3 regions of the Promicromonospora sp. NPDC050262 genome follow, and region 2 is predicted to be linked to each of the others. Evidence: riboswitches for the same ligand, from Rfam matches in the RefSeq annotation. Region 2 holds a riboswitch; each other region holds the start of a gene.
What was found. Region 2 has a riboswitch for S-adenosylmethionine ahead of AB0I29_RS19310 (LLM class flavin-dependent oxidoreductase). Riboswitches for the same ligand answer to the same signal wherever they lie in the genome.

Region 1: it holds a riboswitch for S-adenosylmethionine, as region 2 does, so the genes downstream of both, AB0I29_RS24740 (aminotransferase class V-fold PLP-dependent enzyme) here and AB0I29_RS19310 (LLM class flavin-dependent oxidoreductase) in region 2, are expected to answer to the same signal.
Region 3: it holds a riboswitch for S-adenosylmethionine, as region 2 does, so the genes downstream of both, AB0I29_RS16110 (methylenetetrahydrofolate reductase) here and AB0I29_RS19310 (LLM class flavin-dependent oxidoreductase) in region 2, are expected to answer to the same signal.

The regions. Positions count from the first base shown of each region.
Region 1 is NZ_JBFAKX010000023.1:72,776-79,350, forward strand. It holds gene AB0I29_RS24725 (hypothetical protein) at 1-584, opposite strand, end outside; gene AB0I29_RS24730 (amidase) at 867-2,369, shown strand; gene AB0I29_RS24735 (hypothetical protein) at 2,530-3,126, shown strand; gene AB0I29_RS24740 (aminotransferase class V-fold PLP-dependent enzyme) at 3,172-4,590, opposite strand; SAM riboswitch class IV at 4,622-4,736, opposite strand; gene AB0I29_RS24745 (aminoglycoside phosphotransferase family protein) at 4,782-5,495, opposite strand; gene AB0I29_RS24750 (rhodanese-like domain-containing protein) at 5,779-6,228, shown strand; gene AB0I29_RS24755 (O-succinylhomoserine sulfhydrylase) at 6,225-6,575, shown strand, end outside.
Region 2 is NZ_JBFAKX010000013.1:85,733-92,307, reverse strand. It holds gene AB0I29_RS19315 (GH92 family glycosyl hydrolase) at 1-3,045, shown strand, start outside; SAM riboswitch class IV at 3,353-3,464, shown strand; gene AB0I29_RS19310 (LLM class flavin-dependent oxidoreductase) at 3,885-5,048, shown strand; gene AB0I29_RS19305 (rhodanese-like domain-containing protein) at 5,109-5,462, shown strand; gene AB0I29_RS19300 (aminotransferase class I/II-fold pyridoxal phosphate-dependent enzyme) at 5,459-6,575, shown strand, end outside.
Region 3 is NZ_JBFAKX010000010.1:21,762-28,336, reverse strand. It holds gene AB0I29_RS16125 (extracellular solute-binding protein) at 135-1,379, shown strand; gene AB0I29_RS16120 (sugar ABC transporter permease) at 1,452-2,327, shown strand; gene AB0I29_RS16115 (carbohydrate ABC transporter permease) at 2,327-3,250, shown strand; SAM riboswitch class I at 3,345-3,461, shown strand; gene AB0I29_RS16110 (methylenetetrahydrofolate reductase) at 3,466-4,410, shown strand; gene AB0I29_RS16105 (Hsp20/alpha crystallin family protein) at 4,550-5,005, shown strand; gene AB0I29_RS16100 (N-acetylmuramoyl-L-alanine amidase) at 5,190-6,407, shown strand; gene AB0I29_RS16095 (hypothetical protein) at 6,491-6,575, opposite strand, start outside.

The DNA.
Region 1 (6,575 bases), on a different contig from region 2:
GCCACGAGAACTGGCATTGTCACGGTGGTGCCGATGCCGATCTGGTTCACGGCGGCGATAACGCCCAGCGCGATGATGAAGAAGGAGACCGTCTTCGCGACCAGCGGGCCGTAGGAAACGCGGCTCATGGTGTTCATGAGAAGGTCCTTCACCGCATTCGCGATGGCGCCCGCGATCACCACGATGACGATCGCGACGACCAGGCTCGGGAGCCACGCCACGATGTCGTTGACGATCGCGCTCACCGGGTTGGTGGGCCCGAACGCGCTCAGCGCGAGCTGGAGCGTGATGAGCAGGATGAAGTAGTAGATGATCTTCGTGAGCAGCGCGATCGGCTCGATGCCCGACCCGGCGAGGAGGCGGTTCGCCCCCGCGCGCTCGAGCACCTTGTTGAAGCCGACCCGCGTCAGGATCATGCCCACGAACCGGGCGATCGCCTTGGCGATGAAGTACCCGATGAGGAATACCACCAGGAACACGAGGAGCTTCGGGATGAAGCTCGCGACCGCACCGAGCGCGTTCGTGAGCGGTGCCAGCCAGTCGACCTGGTTCGGCACGACGAGTGCCGTATTGAAGAATGTCATGGTGCTCTCCCCCTGCGAGAAATTTCTGTGCACCTCGGGCGCACCGTGACGGCGCGGCGCAAAGGTGACGGCTCCGCACGAACATATGCCGGAGAAGCGCGTTCTGCGCGGCAGAATGGGCCGGTGCGGAGCGCCATTAGCCCGCAGTGCGGGACATCAGCGCAGGTCACATCGTTTAATGCAATACATCAGATTCATGAGTTCGACTGATTCCGCTGTAGAGCGGGTGAGACATAAAAGACATTCCGCGGCGCCGGTGCGAGGAGCGCCTAGCCTGGCGGGATGGATGCCCTGCACGAGCGGACCGCCGTCGAGCTCCGCGACCTTCTCGCCGCCGGAGAGCTCACCCCCACCGAGGTCACCGAGCACTTCCTCGACCGGATCGAGCGGCTGAACCCCGCGGTCGGCGCCTTCGCCACCGTCACCCCCGAGCGCGCCCGGAAACGGGCGGCGGAGCTCCAGGAGACCCGCGGTGCGGGGCCGGACGAGGGCACGCCGCCGTCGGGCAGCCTGTGGGGCCTGCCCACGGGGGACAAGGACCTGTGGAACCGGGCGGGCGTGCCCACCGGCTTCGGGTCGCGCGCCTTCGCGGACCTGCCGCCGGCCGAGGAGAGCGACGAGATCGTTCAGGTGCTCGACGACGCCGGGATCGTCAGCCTGGGCAAGACCGCCGCGCCCGAGCTGGGCTTCCCCGCCTACACGGAGCCGGTCGGCGCCGCCCCGGCGCGCACCCCCTGGGACCTGGGCCGCGGTGCGGGCGGCTCCAGCGGCGGGGCCGCCGCCGCGGTGGCGGCGGGCATGCTGCCGTTCGCGCCCGGGTCCGACGGCGGCGGGTCGATCCGCATCCCGGCGGCGGCCTGCGGCGTCGTCGGCCTCAAGCCGACGCGCGGGCTGCTGCCCGCGGGCAGCGGCGTCGACTCGCTGGGCGGGCTGGTCGTGAACGGGCCGATCGCGCGCACCGTCGCCGACGCCGCCCTGCTGCTGGAGGCGATGCTCCCGCGGCGCGCCGGGGGCGGCGTCGCGCACCCGTACACGCTCCGGGCGCCGTCGTACGCCGCGGGCGCGTACCTCGCGGCCGCGCAGCGGGCCGAGCTGCCGGAGGACGCCGGCGTCGCCGGCCGGGGAGCCGCCCGCATCGGCGTGACCACCTCGTCGGCGTGGGACGGCTTCTACGACATCGCGGTGTCCCCCGAGGCGCGCGCCGGGCTGGACGCCGGGGTGCGTGCCCTGGCCGCGGCCGGGCACGAGGTCGAGCAGACGCTCCTGACCGAGGCTCCCGAGTACGCCCCCGCGTTCCGGACCCTGTGGATGGGTGGCGCGTCGGCGGTGCCCATCGACGACCCGGAGACGCTGGCCAAGCTGGAGCCCCTGACGCAGTGGCTCATCCGGTCGGGCCGCGAGGTGCCCGCCCGCCGGCTCGCCGAGGCGGTGCGCACGCTCACCGGCTTCGAGCGCTCGCTCGTGGCGCAGGTCAGCGCCTACGACGCCGTCGTGACTCCCGCGCTCGCCCTCACCCCGCGGCCGATCGGGTGGTACGACGCCGAGGACCCCGAGCGGAACTTCGAGCAGCAGTGCCTGTACACGCCGTTCACGTCGATGCTCAACGTCGCCGGGCTGCCGGCGATCACCGTGCCGACCCACTGGACCGAGCCCACCGCCGAGGCGCCGGGCGGGCTGCCCATGGGGGTGCAGATCATCGGTCGGCCGGGCGGCGAGCTCACGCTGCTGGCGCTGGCGGCCCAGGTCGAGGCGGCCCTCCCCCGCCCGCGCACGTTCCCCCTCTGACGTGTCAGACGTACGGGTCACCAGAGGGGCCTGTACGTCTGACACGGGGTTCGGTCGTGGCCGAATGTGGTTCCGCGCCTCGGCGGCGGCGTGGTTGGGTACCCCTAGAGGGTATCTAGCCACGACGGCGCCGAAGCGCCGGGACAGGGAGCACGGGACCATGACCGAGACGTTCGGGACGACCGTCCCCGCGCGGCCGAGCCGGTGGACGGGGACCTGGCCCACCAACACCGCCTGGATCGTGCTCGGCGTGCTCACGGGCTTCGGCCTGCTGGTCGGCGGGACGGCGATCGTCGACGGCACCTGGCAGGAGGCGGTCGCCGAGGACCCGGCCACCGCGATCGGCGTCGCGACCCTGTGCTACCTGGCCGCCGCCGTGACCGGCGTCCGCTGGACGGCCTGGCTCGTCGCGCTCCTGGCGTCCGTGATCCCCGTCGCGTCCGAGCTGCTGGACACGCCGCGCTGGGTCGCGTTCGTCCTGGTGGGGCTGGTCCTCACCGGCATCGGCCTGGCCCGCGGACGCCGTGCGACGTGGCCGCAGGCCGTCGCGATGGCGGGCTTCTTCGGCGTCGCGACGGTGGCCCTGTTCCTGGAGCCGCGGCTCGGGCTGGCCCTCGCGGGCCTCGCCCTCGCCGCGCACGCCGGGTGGGACGTGGTGCACTACCGCCGTGACGTCGTGGTCAACCGGTCGCTCGCGCTGTGGTGCATCGGCCTGGACCTCACGATGGGCGGCATCTGCGTGGCCCTCGCCCTCTAGCTGTCAGACGTACAGGTCACCCGGGTGACCTGTCCGTCGGACACGTCAGTCCTCGTCCGGGAGGCAGCCGAAGGCCTCGTCGAAGCCCAGGGCGGCCGTGGCCAGCAGGCCCGCGAGACCGGAGCCCTCGGGCACCGGACGCGGGTCGTCGGTCACGACCCACAGCCCGTCGACCACGTCGTACCCGGCCTGCGGACCCTCCTCGACCAGGCGGCCGACGGCGGCGATCAAGCGCTCGACCTCCTCGCCCGCGGTGCCGACGCCCACCGAGGCGCGCACCGCTCCGGCGTCGAACCCGAGCCGGCCGAGCAGCGGGTGCGCGCAGAAGCGGCCGTCCCGGACGCCGATGCCGTGCTCCGCGGACAGGTATGCGGCGACGAGGCCCGGGTCGTACCCGGTCACGGTGAAGGTCACCACGCCCACGGGGTCGACGGCGTCGGCCCAGACCCGCACGACCTCGACACGGTCGATCGCCTCGAGCCCCGACACGAGCCGGCGGCGCAGGGTGTTCTCGTGGGCCACGACCTCGGCGGCGTCGAGCGCCGCCAGCTCCTCGCAGGCCGCCGCGAGCGCCACCGCGCCGATCACGTTGGGGGAGCCTGCCTCGTGGCGGGCGGGCCCCTCGTGCCAGTCGGTGCCGCCCACCCGCACGCGCCGGACGGCGCCGCCGCCCGCGAGGTAGGGCGTACCCGCGTCGAGCCAGTCGCGGCGGCCCACCAGCACACCAGCGCCGAACGGGGCGTAGGTCTTGTGGCCGGAGAAGGCGAGGTAGTCCACGCCGGTGGACTCCAGCGAGATGCGGCGGTGCGGCACGAGCTGGGCGCCGTCGAGCGCCACGCGCGCCCCGAACTCGTGGGCCACGGCGACGATCTCGGCGATCGGGAGGGACTCGCCGGTCACGTTCGAGGCGCCGGTCAGGGCCACGAGGGCGAACGGATGGTCCGCGGCGGCGTCGGCCAGCTCCTCCCGGATCTGGGCGACGGTCTCGGCCACGGTGGCACCGCCGGTCAGCACGGTCGCGCCGGTGGTGCGCTGCCAGGGCAGCAGGTTCGCGTGGTGCTCCACGTCGAGCACCAGCACGCGGCCGGGCTCGCCGTCGGGCTGCGCGGGGACGCAGCCGGCGAGGAGGTTGAGGGAGTCGGTGGTGTTCCGCGTGATGATCGTCAGGTCGTCCTCGCGGGCGCCGACGAACGCGCCGACGGTGCGGCGCGCGGTCTCGTAGAGCGCAGTGCTCACCTGGGAGAGGTAGCCCGCACCGCGGTGCACGCTGGCGTACAGGGGCAGCACCTGGGTGACACGGTCGGCGACGGCCTGCAGGGCCGGGGCGGACGCGGCGACGTCGAGGTTCGCGTACGAGACCCGCGTGCCGTCCACGAGCGGGACGAGCGTGCCGCCGCCGACGACAGGGCGCAGCGGGGCGAGGTCGGTCACCGCGGTGGCACGGCTGAGGGTGGGAGCAGACATGGCGTCCTCCAGCACAGTCCTGGGGGAGGTTCCCCCGCGCTTGCCGCACGCGGGCTGCGCGCGGCCTGGTCGTCACCCGGGGCACCCCACCGCGGAGGGAGGGTTGCCGGCCAGCGAGCCGGGGCTTGACGCTGGCGCTCATGACCTGCGGCCATCCTGTGCTGCGGGCAAAACTCCTGTCAACGCACGTCTCAGATGCTGGTCCCACGATCCGGTCGGGTCGCGCGAGTCGCGAGGCCGGCGACGCGGGCGGCGTCCGAGCGGTACATGGCGGCGTGGTCGCGCAGCTCGGCGGGCCCGCCGTCGTCGGCCCTGGCCTCGCTGAACGCGGCGAGCTCCGTGAGTCGCTCCGCCATCGCGCGGAGCACGTCCGCACTCGACCAGCCGGCCCCGTACGCGGCGACCAGCGTGTCCAGCCGGGCCGGCGGGTCCAGGTGCCCGACGTCGTAGGCCACCCCGGCGAACGCGTCGCCCGCGAACGGGGCCATGCGGTACGCGGTGTACGCCACGTCCCACACGCGAGGCCCGGGCGACGCCGTGTCCACGTCGATGAGCCCGACGAGCCGGCCCGCGCGGAACACCATGTTGTACGGCGCGGCGTCGTTGTGGCAGATCACCTCGGCCGGCTCGCGGGCGGGCAGCCGCCAGACGGCGTCCGGCAGGTCGAGGTCGAGGGACGCGTCGTGGAGCCGGCGCAGGAGGCGCCCGGCGTCGCGCAGGTTCCGCTCGGACCAGAGCCACTCCGGGGCCGGCCAGCCCGGGACGTCGCCAGGGAGGAACGAGACGACCTCGCGCCCCCGCTCGTCGAGCCCGAAGGGCTCAGGCACCTCCGTGATGCCCCGGCCCCGCACGTGGCGCAGGTACTCGTGGACCGTGGGCGTCCACGGCCCGGCGGTCCGCAGCACCGTGTGTCGCCCACGCGCACCACCGCGTTCATGTTGCCGCCGGTCAGCGGCTCCTCGTGCCCTGGCATCGCCGCCACCGTACCGAAAAGCGGTTTCCCGACCAGATTGGTCGGATTGCCTGTCGAGACACTGTTCCACCCACCGGACACCATGTCGTAGGGTTGGCAACGACCATCCCGAGCGGCCGAGTGACGTGGCACGACGACGCCGCAGCAACCCAGCGTTCCCCGCAGCCGCGGAGAACGGACGAGGGTGCTACCGCCACGACCGATGGAGGAGCATCATGAGCGACCCCGCGCGCGTCGAAGCACGACCGGCCGACGGCTACGCCGGCGACATCACGCCCCAGCAGGCCTGGGACCTGCTCTCCGGTGACCCGGACGCCACGCTCGTGGACGTCCGTACCGAGGGCGAGTGGCGCACGATCGGCATCCCGGACACGGCATCGCTGGAGAAGCAGCCCGTGTTCACCGAGTGGGTGCAGGCCGGCGGCGTGCCCAACCCGCGGTTCCTGGAGGAGCTCCGGGCGGCCGGCGTCTCCGGCGGGCCCATCGTCTTCCTGTGCCGCTCCGGCCAGCGCTCGATCGCGGCGGCGCGGCTCGCCACGGCGTCGGGCATCGCGCCGTCGTACAACGTGCTGGAGGGTTTCGAGGGTGCGCCCGGGGCCGACGGTGTCCGCGACCAGCAGGGCTGGAAGGTCGCCGGGCTGCCGTGGACGGCGGGCCCCGCGTGACCGTCACCGGCGCGTTCCCGCCGGACGCGAACCCCGGTGGTTCCGGCCGCAAGCCGCTTCCCGACGGCGTCCGCCCGGCGACGCTCGCCGTGCGCGGCGGCCACCAGCGCAGCGAGTTCCAGGAGACCAGCGAGGCGCTGTTCCTCACGCAGGGCTACGTCTACGACAACGCCGCGGAGGCCGAGGCCGCGTTCAAGGGCGACGTCGACCGGTTCGTCTACTCGCGCTACGGCAACCCGACGGTGCACACCTTCGAGGAGCGGCTGCGCCAGCTCGAGGGTGCCGACGCCTGCTACGCGACCGCGACCGGCATGTCCGCGGTGTTCACGTCGCTGGCCGCGCTCGTG
Region 2 (6,575 bases):
TCCACCTACGTGGCGCTCGACCTGCAGCTCGACGACGGCACGTGGCTCTCCGCCACCGACCCCGGGCGGGACCTGCTGGACCAGCACGGGATGCCCGCGACCGCCGTCGGGCAGGGGGAGGCCCGGATCCTGGTGCCCGACCACTGGAACCTGGTCCGCGTGGACCTGGGCCCCGTGGCCCAGGCGCTCCCGGGCCGCCGCGTGCGCGCGGCCGCCGCCGTGACCGCCGCGCCCGACGGCGGGCGCACCGAGGCGTGGTTCGACACGGTGTCGGTGGGGCGACGCGCCCCGCGTACGGTCACCGGCCGCACGGACCTCGTGGACACGCGGCGCGGCACGCACTCCTCGGGCGCCTACTCGCGGGGCAACAACGTGCCCGCCGCCGCGGTGCCGAACGGCTTCACGATGTGGGTCCCGCTGACCGACGCCGCCTCCGAGCGCTGGCTGTACTCCTGGGCCGCGCACAACGGCCCGGACAACCGGCCGCGCCTGCAGGGCGTGGGCATCTCGCACGAGCCGAGCCCGTGGATGGGGGACCGCGACCAGCTTGCGTTCCACCTCGTGCCCGCCGGACCCGGCGACGACGTGCCGGACGCCGGACTCGACGCCCGCTCGATCGGTTTCTCGCACGACGACGAGACCGCCCGCCCGCACCGGTACGACGTCGGCCTGGACGGCGGCGCGCGCGTGGCCGTCGCGGCGTCCGACCACGGCGGCGTGCTCCGCCTCACGTTCCCGGACGGCGCCACGACGGGCCACCTGCTGATCGACGCCGTGGGCGACTCCGGCGCGGACGGCGCGCCCGTGTCCGTGACCGTCCACGACGACGGCACGCTCACCGGCTGGAGCGACCACGGCAGCCCGCTGTCGGTGGGCCGCAGCCGCATGTACGTCGTGGGCCGGATCTCCCGGCCGGTCCTGCGCACGGGCCGCGCCCGCGGACGGGACCACGCCACGTACGCGACGGTCGCGCTGGACGCCGGGGCGGACGCGGCGGCCGGGGCCGACGCGGGCCGCACGGTCGAGGTGCGCGTGGCGACGTCGTACATCAGCGAGGAGCTGGCCTGGCTCGCGCTGGAGCGCGAGGTGTCCGGCACCTTCGACGAGGTCGCCGACGCCGCCCGCGCGCAGTGGGAGGAGCGGCTCGGCGTGCTCGACGTCGAGGGCGCCGCCGAGGAGCAGCGGGTCACGCTCTACTCGAACCTGTACCGGCTCAACCTGTACCCGTCGTCGTACACGGAGGTCGGGGCCGACGGCGCGCCCGTGCACGCCTCGCCCGTGCTCGACGGCGCCCCGGTGGTGCCCGGCGAGATGTTCGTGAACCACGGGTTCTGGGACACCTACCGCACCTGCTGGCCCGCGTACGCCCTGCTGTACCCGGAGGTCGCGGCACGGCTCGCCGACGGGTTCGTGCAGCAGTACCGCGAGGGCGGCTGGGTCGCCCGCTGGTCGTCGCCGGGGTACGCCGACCTGATGACGGGCACGTCGTCCGACGTCGCCTTCGCCGACCTGTACCTGCGCGGCGTGGACCTGCCCGATCCGCTGGCCACCTACGACGCCGGGCTGCGCAACGCCACGGCGCTGCCTACCCGGTCCGGTGTGGGGCGCAAGGGCCAGGAGTTCGCGCTCACCCACGGCTGGGTGCCGCGCGACGTCGAGGAGTCGGTGTCGTGGAGCCTGGAGGGCTACATCAACGACGCCGGGCTGGCGCGGATGGCGCAGGCGCTCGCGGACGCGCCCGGGACCCCGGAGGGACGCCGCCGTGCCCTGCGCGACGAGGCCGCCTACCTGCGGCAGAGCGCGCTCGGCTACGTGCACCTCTTCGACGCCGGCACGGGGTTCTTCCGGGGGCGCGCCCGGGACGGCGAGCTCGACCCGGCCCCGTTCGACCCGGACGCGTGGGGCGGCGACTACACCGAGTCCGACGCCTGGAACTTCCTGTTCCACCCCGTGCACGACGGCGCGGGGCTGGCCGCCCTGCACGGCGGCCGTGCCGGCCTGGAGCGGCTGCTGGAGCGGTTCTTCGCCGCGCCGGAGCGGGCGGACAAGCCGGGGAGCTACGGGTCCGCGATCCACGAGATGTTCGAGGCGCGTGACGTGCGCCTGGGCCAGCTCGGGCAGTCGAACCAGGTGTCGCACCACATCGCCTGGACGTGGTCGGTCGCCGGGCGGCCGGACCGCACCCAGGAGGTCGTGCGCGAGATCCTGACGCGCCTGTGGACCGGCAACGACATCGGGCAGGGCTACCACGGCGACGAGGACAACGGCGAGATGTCGGCCTGGTACGTGCTGGCCGCGCTCGGGCTGTACCCGCTGGAGATCGGCTCGCCGCGGTGGGCGGTCACGTCACCGCTGTTCGAGCGGGCGGTGGTGCACCGGCCTGACGGCGACCTCGTGATCGAGGCACCGGGAGCGGCCGGGCGGCAGTACGTGGCGGGGCTGGACGTGGCTGGTGGTGACGGCGCGGCTGGTGTCGACGTGGCCGCGGCGCGGGCGGTCACGACGCCGTCGATCGACAACGGTGACCTCGTCGGGGGAGCGACCCTGCGGTTCGCGCTGTCGGAGACCCCGACCCGGTGGGGCGTGCCGGCGGACGGCGACGAGGCTGGTGCTCGTGCCGCTGAGGGCGGTGCCGGGTTGGCTTCCGACCGGCCGTGGCGGCGCGCCGACGGCGCCTGGCGCGGTGCCGAGGGTGCGCTGCCGCACCTGACCGACGGCGACCTGACGACGTCGGCCGTGGTGGACGGCACGCTCGACTGGGCGCCCGCCGCTGAGGTCCCGGCGGGGGCCGTGCTGCGCGCCTACACGCTGGTCTCGGGCCCGTCGGCCGAGTCGTCGTCCGTCGAGGCGGCGTCCGGACCGCCGTCGGCCTGGCGCCTGGTCGGGGGCGACGGGCGGGTGCTGGACGAGCGGTCCGGCGAGGAGTGGCGCTGGCCGAGCCAGCTCCGCCCCTTCGTGCTCGACGAGCCCGTGCCGCTCGCGGACCTCCGCCTGGAGCTGGCCGGACCCGGTGCCCTCGCCCAGATCGAGCTCCTCCTGGGCTGACCCGCACGTCCAGGCGCCGGCGCTGCGAACGGCAGCCCTCGAAGGTGCGCTTCTACCCCGTCATCGGGCCCGGAATCAGCCGGATTCCGGGCCCGAAGACGGGGTAGAAGCGCACCTCCCTCGTGCCGGTCGCGCAGCGTCCGGGACGGCGGCTCCTGGCCGCGCCCCCAGGGCCTTGGCGAGACCGTGGTCCCGGGATGTGAGATCTGGGCAAGGATCATTGACTTCTATGGGTTCCATTCGTATCTTCTGTGACATCGAGACCAACCGCACTTATCCGATCGGAGAGATGTAGAAAGCCTCGACAGGTCATGAGTTCCGACGCGAAGCCCCGGCTGGTCGGACGGCAACCCCCCGCGCGGGTGGGTGCCCCGGGTGAGGACCAGGTCCACCGCCGCCGGCGGATGACAACACGCGTCGCTCGCCGATGGGCGAGCAGGTGAGGAGAACGACGATGACCCGGAGCGCTGCCCCCGCCGTCCACGTGTCCCTGCCGTCCCGGAACGTCTCCGCGCGGGCTGGTGCTGCCCCGCGCGAGGAGATGTGTTGTCACTGTTCCTGTCGCTGACGGCGACAGGCTGATCGCGACAACCTGACCGCGACAGCCCCGACGCGCCGACCGGCCGCAGCCAGCCACCGGTCCGCCGTCCGGAACTCCTCTCGGCGTCGCACGCCGAGCCCCGGCCGTAACCGGCCCTCACGTCCCTGACCGGACGTCTCACTCCTGCCCTCCGGCAGCCACGCTCCCGGGTGACCCCTGGACGCCGTCGTGCACCTGCGCGCGGCGGCCGGGTCCTCCGGGCGCCGTCGCGCCGCCGCAGCCCGAACGGAGCACCGCCGTGCCGTACCCGTCGCAGCCCACGTCCCTCTCCTCGACCGCCCTCTCCACCCGTCCCGTCGTGCTCGGCGTGGACCTCACCTCCGCCGGCGCCCGCCCGGGCGCCCACCGGGCCCGCGGCCCGGTCGCGCCGCGCCCGTTCGACGGCGAGCGGTTCCTCCACCTCATGCGGACCGCCGACCGTGGACTGCTCGACTTCGTCAGCCTCGACGAGGGCTTTCTGCTCCACCCCGGCCGCAGCCAGGTCACCGGACGGCTGGACACGGCCGTCGCCGCGGCCCGGGCCGCCCGGGTCACCGCGGGGATCGGGCTGGTCGCCGCCGTCGACACGGTGCACGTCGAGGCGGCCCACGCCGCCGTCGCGCTGAGCAGCATCGACCGCGCGAGCAGCGGCCGGGCCGGCTGGCAGGCCGTGCGGCAGGGCACGCTCCCCGAGCCCGACGAGGCCTGGGCGGCGCGCGTCGAGCTGGGCATCCGGTCGGTGACGCAGGTGTGGACGGGCCGGCCCGGCAGCGGGGCGGGCGCGGTCGAGCTCGACGCCGAGGGCCGGTTCCGGGTGGACCACGACGGCATCCGGTTCGCCGTCCGCGGCCGCCCGGCCGGCGGCGGCGACGCGCTGCCACAGGTGCCCCCGCCGGTCGTCGTGCGGGTGCGTTCCGAGGCCAGCGCGGCGCTGGCCGGCCGCACCGCCGACGTCGCGCGGATCACCGTCACCGACGCCGCGCACGCGGTGCGGCTGCGCCGGCTCGTGCGGGATGCCGCGCTGTCCGCCGGGCGCGACCCCGAGGAGCTGCGCGTGCTCGCCGAGGTCTACGTGGTGCTCGCGGCGGAGCGGGCCAGCGCCCGGGCCCGGCTGGAGCTCGTCGAGGCGCTGGAGGGCACGGCGGCCATGGGCGACGGGCTGGTCGTCGCAGACACGCCGGACGAGCTCGCCACCCTGATCGCCGACTGGACCACCGTCGGCGCCGTCGACGGGTTCCTGCTGCGGCCGTCCTCGCTCAGCTCCGACCTCGACGCGATCACCGACCACCTGGTCCCCGCGCTCCAGCAGGCGGGCCTGTTCCGCACGGAGCGGACGGCGACCACGCTGCGCGGCTCGCTCGGGCTGTCCGACGTCGAGGCGGCCGAGCGGGTGCTGCCCACGGGCCGGCTGCTGAGCGCCTGACGACCGCGCCGGCGAACACCCGGCACCCGCACCAGACGACCCATCGTGGAGGAGACCATCATGACCACCCCTGAGCTGCAGACCCCCGACGCCGCGGGCGCCAAGGTCGCCGGCGGCGCCCTGCTGATCGACGTCCGCTCGGCCGCGGGCCGGGCCTCGGCGGGCGAGATCCCGGGCGCCACGCTCGCGGACCGCGACAACCTGGACGCGCTGTTCGGGCCGTCCGACAACCCCGCGATCACCCTCGACACTCCCGTCGTGATCGTGTGCGGCTCGATCAACGGCTCCGGCCCGGTCGCGGAGGCGCTCGCGGCCCGCGGCTACACCGACGTCTCGCACGTCGACGGCGGGTTCCCCGCCTGGAAGGAGGCCGGGCTGCCCGCGACGGAGGCCGAGCCGAGCGCGGCGCCATGACCGGCTTCGCCACCCGGCAGGTGCACGCGCGCAGCGCGGGACGGGACGACGCCGGGCGCGCCACCGGGGCGCCCGACGCCGCGCCGTCGGCCCGCGTGGTCCCGCGTGCCACGCCCGTCTACCTGACCGCCGGGTTCGAGTTCGAGGAGTGGGAGCAGGCGGCCGGGCACTTCGGCGCCGGCGAGGGCTTCGCCTACACGCGTACCGGCAACCCGACCACGGCCGCCGTCGAGCAGCGGATAGCCGCCCTGGAGGGCGGTTCCGACGCCCTGTTCCTGGCCAGCGGGCAGGCGGCCGTCACGGTCGCCCTGCTCGGCCTGGTCGAGGCCGGGCAGCGCGTGCTCGCCGCGTCCAGCATCTACGAGGGCACGCGCGGTCTGCTCCTGGAGAACCTGCCGCGCCTCGGCATCGAGGCCGACTTCGTGGACGACGCCGCCGACCCGGCCGCCTGGGAGCGCGCGATCCGCCCCGAGACGCGCGTGCTGTTCCTGGAGTCCATCCCGAACGCGCGCAACGACCTGCCCGACCTCGCGGCCGTGGCCGACGTCGCGCACGCCCACGGGTTGGTGCTCGTCGTGGACAACACCCTGGCCACGCCCTACCTGCTGCGGCCCGTCGAGCACGGCGCCGACGTCGTGGTGCACTCCGCCAGCAAGTTCCTCGCGGGGCACGGCTCGGTGCTGGGCGGCGTCGTCGTCGACTCCGGGACGTTCGACGCGCGGGCCTCGGGCGCGCTGTACCCGCACCTGGTCGCGCCCTCGCGCACGGGCGGGCCGAGCGTGGCCGACCGGCACGGCGGCAACGCGCGCCTGGCGTACCTGCGCGAGACCGTGGCGCCGCGGTTCGGCCCCACGCCGTCGCCGCTCAACGCGTTCCTCGTGGGCCAGGGCATCGAGACCCTGTCGCTGCGGGTGGCGCGGCAGAGCGCCGCGGCGCTGGAGGTCGCGCGCTGGCTGGCGTTCCGGCCGGAGGTGGCGTCGGTGGACTACTCGGGGCTCGACTCCAGCCCGTCGCACGCGCTGGCCAAGCGGTACCTGCCGGACGGCCAGGGCTCCGTCTTCACCTTCACGCTGCACGGCGGCGCCCCCGCGGCACGGGCGTTGGTCGAGGCCG
Region 3 (6,575 bases), on a different contig from region 2:
CTGCCTCTTGGTTGCCCCAGGGGCAGGTCTGGAAACGCTGTGTCACCCGTGTGTCACAGGTTTGTTAGAACCATTGACAGATTCCGACCCGAGTGAAAACGTGACCTGCACCACCACGAAGGAGAGGGACGGCAATGGCGCAGTACAAGAGGCTCGGCGGGATCATGGCGATCACGCTTGCCGCGACAACCGGACTGACGGCCTGCGGGTTCGGCGGGTCCAGCGGGGAGGCGACCGGCGACGGGACCACTCTCGACCTGCTCGTCCCCAGCTACTCCGACGCCACCCAGGGAAACTGGGACGACGTGATCGCCGGGTTCGAGGAGGAGAACCCCGACATCGACGTCAACCTCCAGGTCGAGTCCTGGGACAACCTCGAGTCCGTCATCGCCACCAAGATCCAGGGCGGCGACGCACCCGACATCTACAACGGCGGCCCCTTCGCCGGCTTCGCCGAGGACGAGCTGCTGTACCCGGTCGAGGAGGTCACCTCCGAGGAGACCTACGCCGACTTCCAGCCCACGTTCCTGGAGAACGCCCAGGTGGGCGGCACCACCTACGGCCTGCCGTTCATCGCGTCGGCCCGTGCGCTGTTCGTCAACGACGCGCTCCTGGAGGAGGCGGGCGCCGAGGTGCCCACCACCTGGGACGAGCTGCTCGAGTCCGCCAAGAAGGTCTCGGAGCTGGGTGGCGGCGTGGCCGGCTACGGCATGCCGCTCGGTTCGGAGGAGGCGCAGGCCGAGGCAGCGGTGTGGCTGTGGGGCGGCGGCGGCACCTTCGGCGACGCCGAGGCCATCACGATCGACACCCCCGAGAACCTCCCGGGTGCCGAGTTCGTCAAGAAGATGATCGACGAGGGCGCCACGCAGGCCGACGCCGGCGCGACGGACCGCAGCCCGCTGTTCGACATCTTCGTCCAGGGCAAGGTCGGCATGCAGGTCGGCCTGCCGCCGAGCGTCGGGCAGATCGAGTCGGACAACCCCGACCTGGAGTACTCGATCCACCCGATCCCCACCGAGGACGGCTCGCCGTTCACGCTGGGGGTGGCCGACCACCTCATGGCGTTCCAGAACGACGGCGACAAGCAGGAGGCCATCACCGCCTTCTTCGACTACTTCTACTCCGCCGACGTCTACGTGCCGTGGGTCCAGGCCGAGGGCTTCCTGCCTACGACCCTCTCGGGCTCGGAGCAGCTCGCCGGCGAGGAGGCGCTCGCGCCGTTCCTCGAGGTGCTGCCCGACGCGCAGTTCTACCCGAGCACCAACCCGGACTGGGCCGCGGCCGACTCCGCGTTCAAGGCGCTCTTCGGTCAGCTCGACGGGAAGAAGTCGGCGCAGGACGTCCTGACCGAGATCCAGGAACAGGTCGACGCGGGCTGACGCCCCGCACCGACCGCCGTGCCCGGCACGGCTGACCACACGCAACGCTGAACCGAAAGCACGGGGAACTTGGTGAAGGACCTGTTGAAGGCCCTGCCGTGGATCGGGCCCGCGGTCGCACTCATTGCGGCCGTGGTCCTGTTCCCGGTCGGCCTGATGTTCTGGAACTCGACACGCGACATCAGCCAGAGCGGCGTGGACGACGGGGGAGTGGGCCTCGCGAACTTCGCGACGGTCATCGGCTTCCAGTACTTCTGGCCGATCCTCGGGCGCACGGTCGTGTGGGTGGTCGTCGTCGTCGGCTGCACCCTGATCGGGTCGCTGGCGCTCGCGGCGCTGCTGAACAAGGCATTCCCCGGCCGCCGCCTGGTCCGGATGGCCGTCATCGTGCCGTGGGCCTCCAGCGTCGTCATGACGACGCTGGTGGTCCACTACGGCCTGGAGCCGTACTTCGGCATCATCAACTCGTTCCTGGTGGACGTCGGCCTGATCAGCACGCCGGAGGGCTACGGCTGGACGCGGCACCCCGGCACCGCGTTCGCGTGGGCCATGGCGGTCGCCGTGTTCGTGTCGCTGCCGTTCACCACCTACACGGTGCTCGCCGGGCTCCAGACGGTGCCCGGCGAGACCGTGGAGGCCGCGCGCATCGACGGGGCCAGCGGGGTGCGCACCTACTTCAGCGTGGTGCTGCCGCAGCTGCGGGGTGCCATCTCGGTGGCGGTGCTGATCAACATCATCAACGTGTTCAACTCGCTGCCGATCCTGCGCGTCATGACGGGGTCCATCCCCGGGTACGACGCCGACACCGTCATGACGATGATCTTCAAGTACATGCAGAACCAGCGGCAGATCGACCTGGCCAGCGCGCTGTCCGTCATCGCGTTCCTGGTGGTCATCGCCATCGTCGCCGTCTACGTGCGGGTCGTCCGCCCCCTGGAGGAGGTCTGATGACCGCGATCACCGACCCGGGGACCACCTCGCGCAGCGCGACCCGGCCGCCGTCCGACAACCGGAGGAGGGTGCGGAAGTACACGACCGACCAGGTGCCGCTCGGGTCGCTGCTGCTCCGGCTGCTGGCCGGGCTCGTGGTGCTGGTGGTCTTCCTGCTGCCGTACCTGATCATGTTCTTCGGCTCCGTGAAGACCAAGGCGGAGATCAGGTCGGTCGACCCCACCTACTTCCCCACGGAGTGGCACTGGGACAACTACGTCACGATGTGGTCCACGCCCGAGACGCCGCTGGCGCAGAACCTGATCTCCACCCTGGTGATCTCGCTGTGCGCCACGCTGCTCGTGCTGGCCGTGGCGCTGCCCGCCGCCTACTACACGGCGCGGTTCCGGTTCCAGGGCCGGCTCTTCTTCCTGTTCCTCGTGATCGTGACCCAGATGGTGCAGCCCGCCGTGCTGACGTCGGGTCTGTTCCGGCAGTTCATCGCCATCGGGATCCTCGACACGTGGGTCGCGATGATCCTGGTCAACGCCGCGTTCAACCTGTCCTTCGCGGTCTGGATCATGCACAGCTTCTTCGCGGGCATCCCCAAGGAGGTCGACGAGGCGGCGCAGCTCGACGGCGCCGGCACGTTCGCCGTCCTGACCAAGATCAACCTGCCGCTCGTCTGGCCGGGCATCGTGACGGCGGTCGTGTTCACGTTCGTCGCCTCCTGGAACGAGTTCGCGGCCTCGCTGGTGCTGCTCACCACGGCGGGCAACCAGCCGCTGTCCGTGGCGCTCACCAAGTTCGTGGGCCAGTACGAGACGTCGTGGCACTACGTGTTCGGGGTGTCCGTCGTGGCGATCGTGCCCGTGGTGATCCTGTTCATGATCATCGAGAAGCGCCTGGTGGGCGGCCTGGTGGCCGGGTCGGTGAAGTAGCGGGCGGGCCCGGTCCACACACCGTGGACCGGGCCGTCTCGACTTACGGACGAATTCTGTCCCAGTGCTGGACGGTCGCTTAGCATGGTGGCGAACCCCATCCAGAGCGGTCGAGAGTCCTGGCTCCCTGACACCGCAGCAACCTGCCGATCTCCTGCCGCGTCGCCGCGGTGCGAGGGACGCAAGGTGCTCACGCCAGGTTCGATGGAGCAGCCATGGTCGCCGAGCCGCACCCCCACCGCCCCACGGTGTCGTTCGAGCTGATGCCCCCGCGTCGGCCGAACGCCGCACCCAACTTCTGGGAGACGGCGCAGCGGCTCGTGGCGGCTCGCCCGGACTTCGTCTCCGTGACCTACGGGGCGGCCGGCGGCGACCGCGCCACCGCGCGCGAGGTGCTCGCCACGCTGCTGCGCGGCACGCCCGTGCTCCCGGTGGCCCACCTGACCTGCGTGGGCGCGTCCCAGGAGGACGTGTCCGCGGTGATCGAGGAGTTCCTCGAGGCCGGGGTGCGGTCCTTCCTCGCCCTGCGCGGCGACCCGCCGCGCGACGAGCCGGACTGGCGCCCGCCGGCCGACGGCGTGCGCTCCAGCGTGGACCTGGTGCGGCTCCTGCGGCAGGTGGACGAGCGGCGGTGCGCCGCCGACGTCAGCACGGCGCTGCGCTCGGCCGCCCGGCCGCTGGCCATCGCCGTCGCCACGTTCCCCGACGGCAACCCTGGGGCCGGCACCACGCGCGAGCAGGAGGTGCGGCGGCTGCTGGAGAAGCAGGAGGCGGGCGCGAGCTTCGCGATCACCCAGTTCTTCTACCGCGCGGACTCGTACACCGGGTTCGTCGAGGCGGCCCGGGCGGAGGGCGTCACCATCCCGATCCTCGCCGGGATCCTGCCCACCACCGAGGCCCGCCGCCTGCGCCGGGTCCAGGAGCTCACCGGGGTGGCGGCGCCTGCGGAGCTCCTGCGCGACCTCGACCGGCTCACCGCGCCCGACGGCGCCGTCGACCCCGAGGCCCAGCATGCGCACGGCATCGAGTACTCCGCGGCGCTCGCGCGCGAGGTGCTCGACGCCGGCACGCCCGGCCTGCACGTGTACACGTTCAACAAGCACCGCCCCGCCCTCGACCTCCTGGACCGCGTGGGCCTGACGGGCCGAGCGGCGGCCTGACGGATCGCCCGGACGGGGGTTGGCACTCTCGGGTGTCGAGTGCCAGAATTGAAGCGTAGCCGGGCGGCGGCCGAGGCCGTCGCCGATCGCTGCGGCCCTGGAGGGGCCAGGGCCGCATCGTCATAGGAGGTGATGCGCGATGGCTACCTACTGGGACCCGTTCCAGGAGATGGACCGGATGTTCAGCACGTTCGCCGGCAACACACGGCAGTCCGGCGCGATGCCGATGGACCTGTTCCGCACCGGTGACCACTACGTCCTCTCGATGGACCTGCCCGGTGTCGACCCCGGCACCATCGACGTCTCGGTCGAGGACCGGACGCTCACCGTCCGGGCCGAGCGCACGCAGCGTTCGGACGACGGCGCGCAGTGGCTGGTCCGCGAGCGGCCCACGGGAACGTTCGCCCGACAGCTCACGGTCGGCCGGGGCCTCGCCCTCGACCGGATCTCGGCCTCGTACGCCGACGGCGTGCTCTCGCTGACGATCCCGGTCAGCGAGGAGGCGAAGCCCCGCAAGGTCGAGGTGGCGCACACGGCCGGCTCGACCTCGATCGGGCGAGGTTCGTCCGAGAGCCGCCAGAGCATCGAGCAGTAGTCCGCTCACCGCAATGCCGGACGCCCAGGTCACCCCGGTGGCCTGGGCGTCCGGCCTCCGTGGCGGCGCCGGCATCGTACGCGGGATATGGCCTGGATGTGATGTACCCGGCGGGTCGCAGGTCGGCCGATACTACGGATGAAATCGGCTCGTACCAGCGCGATTGACCCGTGGAGGCCCCACCGTGCACGACCACGACCACAGCTCCACCGACCACGACCACTCCTCTCTCGACCGGCGTGACCTGCTCCGCGGCGCCGTCGTCCTCGGCATCGGTGCCGCGGGCGCGACGATAGCCACCGCGCCCGCCGTCGCCGCACCCGCCGCTCCTGCTGGAGCGGCCCCCGCGGCGCCTGGCAGAGCAGCCGACGCCCCGCCCTCCCTGGCGCCCGACCCCGAGGCGCCCGCCGACGCGCCGCCCGGCGCCGTGGCCGGGGTCGAGGTGGCCGCGCCGACCATCGCGAGCTGCGCCACCTGGGGCGCCGCGGCGGCCCGCGGCACCATCGACACGGTCGCCACCAACCCGAACAAGATCCTGATCCACCACACGGCGTCGGCCAACGTCACCGACTACTCGCAGGCCGCCGGGTACCAGATCGCGCGCGACATCCAGCAGTGGCACTTCGCCAACGGCTGGGTGGACACCGGGCAGCACCTCACGGTGAGCCGCGGCGGGTACGTCATGGAGGGCCGGCACGGCTCGCTGTCGCGGCTGCAGAACGGCAGCGGCACGGTCGTGGGCGCGCACGCACCCGGCCAGAACAGCCAGGCCATCGGCATCGAGAACCAGGGCACCTACACGAGCGCCACGCCGCCCGCGCAGCTCTGGAGCCGGCTGGTCGAGCTGTGCGCGTACATCTGCGACCAGTACGGCATCGCGCCGACCCAGATCTACGGGCACCGGGACTACACGGCGACGGCCTGCCCGGGCGACGTCCTCTACTCGATGCTGCCGCAGCTGCGGTCCGAGGTGGCCGCGGCCCTGGCCGGCACGAGCTGGTCGGTGATCGTCGACAACACCTCGGCGGGCTTCTCCGCCGGCTCCTCCTGGCTGACGTCGTCCTTCTCGGCCGAGCGGTACGGTGCCGACTACCGCTACGCCACGCCGGCCGAGGTCAGCGACCTGGCGACGTACTCGGCCACCATCCCGTCCAACGGCTCGTACCGGGTGGAGGCATGGTTCCCGGGGATCGCCGGCTACAACACGTCCACGCCGTTCATCGTCTACACCGGCACCGGCTCGTCGACCATCCGCGTGGACCAGTCCGCGGCCGGCGGGGCGTGGCTCTCGCTCGGCACCTACGCGATGACGGCGGGTGCCCGCACCGTCGTGGCGGTCAGCCGCTGGACACAGGGGACGGCGTACGTCGTGGCCGACGCGATCCGGATCACGCGCCTCTGACGCCGCACCCGCCTCTGACGCCGCACTCGCCCGAGTGCCAGACCCACAGGTCACCCGCGTGACCTGTGGGTCTGACACGTGCGTCAGCGGGGCGTGGGCGTCAGCGTCCGGAGCAGCTCGTCCGGCGCGGCGACGCCCACGAGCACCGACGTCGCCCGGACCTTCCGC